Halioglobus japonicus: one gene and its partner. The protein of the gene in region 2 purifies or fractionates together with the protein of the main gene of each other region. This does not show direct contact. Links are inferred from orthologs where the notes say so. Each region holds a gene or a part of one and is shown on either strand. Other genes may lie near its edges. The genes, in order: BST95_RS13515 and BST95_RS14940.

The links.
Region 1: the proteins of BST95_RS14940 (region 2) and BST95_RS13515 purify together in Escherichia coli (affinity purification with mass spectrometry, with the first as the bait; 2 studies listed by BioGRID). This does not show direct contact. The link is inferred for Halioglobus japonicus from one-to-one orthologs.

The regions. Positions count from the first base shown.
Region 1 is NZ_CP019450.1:2,873,121-2,876,273, reverse strand. Bases 96-2,925 are described here. They hold BST95_RS13515 (FKBP-type peptidyl-prolyl cis-trans isomerase), read right to left. Parts: upstream 1,837-2,925; coding sequence 1,354-1,836; downstream 96-1,353. Other genes in these bases: BST95_RS13505 (TauD/TfdA family dioxygenase), read left to right, coding at 2,257-2,925; BST95_RS13510 (DUF4345 family protein), read right to left, coding at 1,850-2,221; BST95_RS13520 (YchJ family protein), read left to right, coding at 961-1,353; BST95_RS13525 (trimeric intracellular cation channel family protein), read left to right, coding at 357-974. Also shown: more of BST95_RS13505, read left to right, coding at 2,926-3,153. UniProt on the Escherichia coli protein: Folding helper with both chaperone and peptidyl-prolyl cis-trans isomerase (PPIase) activities. Chaperone activity prevents aggregation of unfolded or partially folded proteins and promotes their correct folding.
Region 2 is NZ_CP019450.1:3,169,200-3,172,491, forward strand. What follows is about bases 183-3,151. They hold BST95_RS14940 (DsbC family protein), read right to left. Parts: upstream 2,058-3,151; coding sequence 1,308-2,057; downstream 183-1,307. Other genes in these bases: alaC (alanine transaminase), read right to left, coding at 183-1,136; xerD (site-specific tyrosine recombinase XerD), read right to left, coding at 2,144-3,049. Outside these bases: more of alaC, read right to left, coding at 1-182. UniProt on the Escherichia coli protein: Acts as a disulfide isomerase, interacting with incorrectly folded proteins to correct non-native disulfide bonds.

The DNA of each region.
Region 1 (3,153 bases), 300 kb from region 2 along the record:
GGTTCCGCCTGTTCCATGGCAGCTGGTGCGCTTGCCGACGCGCTCGGAGGTACACCGGCGCAGGTAGAGAATGCCGCTGAAATCGCCATGGAACATAACCTCGGCCTGACCTGTGATCCGATTGGCGGCCTGGTACAGGTGCCGTGTATTGAACGCAATGCCATGGGCGCCATCAAGGCGATTAGTGCCGCGCGCATGGCCTTGCGCGGCAGCGGAGAACACTATGTGTCGCTGGACCAGGTCATCCGCACCATGCGCGATACCGGCCGGGATATGCAGGACAAATACAAGGAGACCGCCCGGGGTGGCCTCGCGGTTAATGTGCTTGAAGTGCCAGTGAATATCATCGAATGCTGATGAATGATGTGATTACAGTGGTCGACCTGGTGGCCACGGCGGTGTTTGCTATCTCCGGCGCCCTGGCGGCCGCGCAGGGGCGCCACGATATTCTCGGGTTTATTCTGTTCGGCACCATTACCGGCATTGGCGGTGGTACCTTGCGCGACCTGTTGCTGGGGACGGACGCGGTGTTCTGGTTCACCCGCACCGAATACCTGTGGATTTGTGTGGCAGCCTCGGTGGCAACCTGGTTTATGGCGCCACTGTTCGATTCCATCAGCCGCGTATTGTTGTGGGCCGATGCTGTTGGGCTGGCGTTATTCAGTGTGCTGGGTGCAGTAAAAGCACTGCAGTTCGATGCGCCGCCCATTGTGGCGGTGGGCATGGGGGTTATGACAGCCACCTTTGGCTCGATGATTCGCGATACGCTGCTGAACAAGGAACCGGTACTGCTGGGTCCGGAGATTTATGTCAGCGCCGCGCTGTTGGGCGCTGCGTCCTACACCGCGTTACATCCTTTTACAGAATGGGCGTTGCCAATTTCCATCGCGCTTGCCTTTGGCCTGCGGGCTTGCGCCATTCTATTCGATCTGCGCCTGCCCAAGTACGGACCCGCTGAGAATGACCAGAGCTGATATTGCGAGCTGCCCCTGTGGCAGTGCCAAGGTATTTGCCGCGTGTTGTGAGCCTTACATCAGCGGCGCACAGGTGGCACCGACGGCTGAAGCACTGATGCGATCCCGCTATACGGCCTTTGCGACACTGGCGGCGGATTATCTGCTGGCCTCCTGGCACCCGGATACGCGACCCACGCGGGTACGGCTGGATGAAGACCAGCGCTGGATTGGTTTATCCATCAAGGACACTGAAGCGGGCGGCGATAACGACAGCGAAGGCATCGTTGAGTTCGTCGCCCGATTTAAAGTGAATGGCCGCGGCCACCGTTTACACGAGCGCAGCCGCTTCGAAAAAATTGATGGCCGCTGGTACTACCTGAACGGCGACCACCTCTAGTTAGTGTTGATGACCACCGGGACCGTGGGCGTGCCCGTGGGCGATCTCTTCTTCGGTTGCCGCGCGAACCTCTAATATCTCGATATCAAAGCTCAGGCTCTGGCCAGCCAGGGGATGGTTGGTGTCAATGTCTGCGCTGTGGCGACCTGCCTTTGTCACGGTGACGGGTACACGGCCGTCGCTGGTATTGAGCTGCACAACCATGCCTGGTTTGAGCTTGCCCTTGAAAATGAGATGCTTTATGGGCACGCGCTGCTGACGCTCCGGATCTGGTGTGCCGTAGGCGTCTTCTGGAGCGACCGTGGCAGAAAACACATCCCCGGCCTCTTTGCCTTCCATGACGGTCTCCAGACCCGCGACAATATTGTTGCGGCCGTGGAGATAGGCGGTGGGTTGATCGCCGCGCGACGTCTCGAGTTCCTTGCCATTTTGATCACGCAGGGTGTAGTGGAAAATGCCGACGGCTTCGGGGCTGATTTTCACAGTTGGACTCCGATTAGCGCCACAGGCAGCGTGCAGCAATGAGGGCGATGACGCTTTCGAAGGCCAGTGCGCCCCAGGTATAGGTGCCTACCAGGAAGTCTGCCTGCCAGGCGGAGTAAAGGCGCGCGGCCGCCAGGCAGCCGATGGCGATGACAATCAGCATAAGGCCCGCCCGATACAGGCTGGGGCGGAAGGCGCAAATAATCAAATAGAGACCAAAGCCGAATTGCAGGCCCCCGTACATGGCACCCATTTCCGCATAGGCGTCGCCGTTGCCAATGCGCAGCCCTGCGTAGTTGGCGGGCAGATTCGGGTCGATGAAGCATGCAATACCGTAGGCGCAGAAGATGAGTCCAGCGGCCCAGAGCAATCCTTTACCCAACATGGAAATTCCCTCGCAAAAGTTGTTATGGTGAAACAATGGTTGGGCTGAGTTTACGTGAAATTTGCGGCTATGGTTTGCTTATCGTGTCATGTATTGCATGGGTGATACTGCCGGCTATTCCGTTCCTGGATATCTCTGGCCCGCAAAAGGCCGCCTGGGGCGGCAGCCTGTTTCTGTTTGCCGAGGTGACCTGGTGGGCGGCAATGCCGCTGCTTGGCCCCGAAGTGATTGAATGGTGGCGCAAGATGGTTGAGCGGGCCAAAGCGTCGTTACGCGGAGAGGAGGCGCCCATAGCGAGCCCGTACCTGAGCTTTATCGGACAAACACTACATTACTTTGATCGCCCCCACCAGGCCGCGATTCTGGAGCCGTTGGCCTGCGAAGCTGCCTGGATAGGGCGGGAGATGCCGTCCCTGGAAGCGCTGGCCTATCAGCTCAATGACGCCGAGGTGGCCGAGCTTCACCAGGCTATGGCGAGCGCCGAAGCGCTGGGCCGAGAAACACGCACACTGCAGGCAGAAGATTTCCCACTGCCGTTGTTGAGCGAGAAAATTCAAGGCTGGCGCGACACGCTCAGTAGCGGATTGGGTTTTCAGGTGATTCGCGGTGTGCCGGTACAAGACTGGAGTCAGGCCCAGAGCGAACGGTTCTTCTGGTGTTTTGGCCTGCACCTGGGGCGGCCCGGCGAGCAGAACCCCGATGGTGACTTGCTGGGGCATGTCATCGATACCGGCGCCCAGCGCGAGGATGACGCTGTGCGCCTGTACAAAACGGCTGCGAATATCGACTACCACTGCGATGCTGCGGATGTGGTGGGCCTGTTGTGCCTGAACAAGGCACGTCGCGGTGGCCATAGCCGAATCGTCAGCTCGGTGACGGTGTTCAATGAGTTGTGCAAGCGACGCCCTGAGCTAGTCGCCCGTCTGTACGAG
Region 2 (3,292 bases):
GTACGGTGTTCGTTTTCGATCAGACCGAACCGCACATAGCCCTCGCCATACTCGCCGAATCCCACGCCGGGCGAGACCGCCACTTTGGCTTCTTGCAGCAGCTTTTTACTGAACTCGATGGAGTCGTAGTCGCTGTAACACTCGGGAATTTTCGCCCACACGAACATGGTGGCCCGCGGCGGCGTGACCGCCCAACCAACGGCGTTCAGGCCTTCACACAGCACGTCGCGGCGCGACTTGTACATGGCGTTGATTTCACTCACGCAGGTCTGGTCACCTTCCAGTGCCGCGATGGCCGCCACCTGAATCGGTGTGAACATGCCGTAATCGAGGTACGACTTCATCCGCGCCAACGCACCCACCAGGGTTTTGTTGCCGCAACAGAAGCCCACACGCCAACCCGGCATGTTGTAGCTCTTGGACATGCTGTAAAACTCCACGGCGATATCCATGGCGCCCTCTACCTGCAGAATCGACGGCGCTTCATAGCCGTCGTAGCACAGGTCGGCGTAAGCCAGATCCTGTACCACCCAGATATTGTGTTCCTTGGCAATGGCCACCACGCGCTCGAAAAACTCCAGTTCCACGCAATAGGCCGTGGGGTTGGAGGGGAAGTTGAGCACCAGCATCTTGGGCCGTGGCCAGCTGTTGTGAATTGCCTTTTCCAGTTCATCGAAGAAATCTTCTTCGTTCATGCCCATGGGCACGTGGCGGATATCCGCACCGGAGATCACAAAACCATAGGGGTGAATCGGGTACGAGGGATTGGGCACCAGAATCGCGTCGCCGGGGCCAGTGGTGGCCAGCGCCAGGTGTGCCAGGCCTTCTTTGGAGCCCAGGGTGACAATGGCTTCAGTTTCGGGGTCGAGCGTGACCTCGTAGCGGCGCTGGTACCAATCACAAATCGCTTTGCGCAACCTTGGAATACCCTTGGACTGCGAATAGCGATGGGTATCGCCGCGCTGGGCGGTCTCCACCAGCTTGTCGACGATATGCTCCGGGGTCGGCTGATCGGGGTTGCCCATGCCGAAATCGATGATATCCTCGCCCGCCGCTCGCGCCTGCTGCTTCAACTCACCAATAATGTTGAACACATAGGGAGGTAGGCGTGAAATGCGCCGGAATTGTTCGTCCACGATTTCTAACTCTTACTTCGGTTATGACAGCCCAGCAAAGGGCTGGAGAACTGACAGGAAAGGGGTCAGAAACAGTACGGTTTAAGGGGGGGATGTCAACGCGGGGGATTACCAAAAACACCCGCGAAAAAGGAAAAACCCGCACGCAATGGCGCGCGGGTTTAGAGAAAATTACTCTACACCAAGTGTCGCAAGAATCTTGTCAGCATCCTGGTAGCCGGGAATCATCTGGCCAGTGTCGGTAATAATCGCAGGGGTGCCACGCACACCGAGCTGCTGGCCGAGCTGGTACTGCTCATCAACGGGGTTGGAATCGCACTGCTTAACCGGTACCGGCTCCTTGTTTTTCAGCGCGGTGAGAGTCTGCTGCGGGTTCTCTGCACACCAGGCGCCTACCAGCTGGCGATAGCCCGCTGAGTCGGTGCCGCCACGTGGGAAGGCCAGGTAACGCACCTGTACGCCGTGTTTGTTCAGCTCCGGCACTTCATTGTGCAGCTTCTGGCAGTAGAAACAGGTGGTATCGGTGAATACGGTGATCTCGCCTTTCACCTCTCCTTCAGGCGCAAATACAATCATGTCGGCCTCGTCCAGGGCCTCCATCTTGGCCAGGCGCTCGCCATCACGGCGCTGCTCGGTGAGGTTTACAAACTGGCCGTTATCGACCTGAAACAGGTCACCCACCAGGAAATGCTTGCCGTCAGCGGTGGCGTAAACCATGGGACCGTTATCAAACTGTACTTCGTACATGCCCTGGATATCGCTGGTGCTCACAGTGCTCACCGACAGGCCCATGGCGGGGCTGTTCATGGCGGCACTAATGCGCTCAAAGGTTTCTTTGTCCACCGGCGCGCCGGCATTGACCATAGGAGCCACGGCAATGATCAGGGTAGCCACAGCGGCCTGGTACAGTCGATTAAACATCTTGTTTCCTCATTAATTTCGCCCCGGCCTCCCCTGGCCGGTGCACAGTTCTCAGCTCTTTGAGCATCAGTAGCGCAATAAGTTCCTCAACCCCGTGGATGGTGCTCGGCATGCAGTTCCTGCATCCGCTGCTTCGCCACGTGGGTGTATATCTGGGTGGTCGTCAGGTCGCTGTGCCCCAGCAACATTTGCACGACCCGCAGATCCGCTCCGTGATTCAGGAGATGGGTCGCGAATGCGTGGCGCAGGGTGTGGGGAGACAGTGCCTGGCGAATACCGGCGCGCTGGGCGTAGATTTTAATACGATACCAGAAGGTCTGGCGAGTCATCTGCCGCCCTCTTTTACTGGGAAACACAACATCGGAGGGGATTCCCTTGAGCATTTCACCCCGCGGACCGGCCATATAGCGTTGCAACCAGCTGAGCGCCTCCTCACCCATAGGCACCAGCCGCTCCTTACTGCCCTTGCCGAACACCCGCACCACCCCCTGGTTGAGGCTCACCTGGGTCACCTGCAGGCTGGTCAGCTCTGTCACCCTGAGGCCGCAGGCATACAACAGCTCGAGCATGGTGCGATCGCGGAATTCCAGCGGATCGTCGAGATCGGGTGCCTCAAGCAGCTTGTCGACCTGGGCTTCGGAGATGGACTTGGGCAATGGGCGCCCGAGCTTGGGGCTGTCGACATCCAGGGTAGGATCGGCCTGTATCCGCCCTTCCCTGATCAGGTACTTATAAAAGCCCCTGGCACAGGACATAAACCTCGCGGTGGAGCGCTGTGACTGCCCCTGCTCCAGGCGCGCTCCGAGGTAGGCCTGCAGTTCAGCGCGGTCGGCGCGAACCACTGTGCTACCTTTGTTTTTGGCAAGCCATTCATTGAATTGGCGCAGGTCGCGGCGGTAGGAGCTCAGGGTGTTGTCACTGAGGCCCTTCTCCATCCACATGGCGTCGATGTAGCGTTCGATTTCTGGGTGTTCTAGCAGGGCTTCTGACATGCGGTAACGGTAACATGATTCGATGTGATTGGGGTTGTTCCGGCTAGCCGGGCCGGAACGGAGTTTATCTCTCGAAACCGCTGCAAGGCCATCCATGGCGCGCTTCGGCGTCCGCCATCCATGGCTCCCGACGATCTCGAGAGATAAACTCCGTTCCCGCCCTCTATTTCGCCATACACGCCACACCCCAGGCGAAAAGCCTCTCTAGAATAGAAACACCCCAGGTACCGGTAGACATACAGC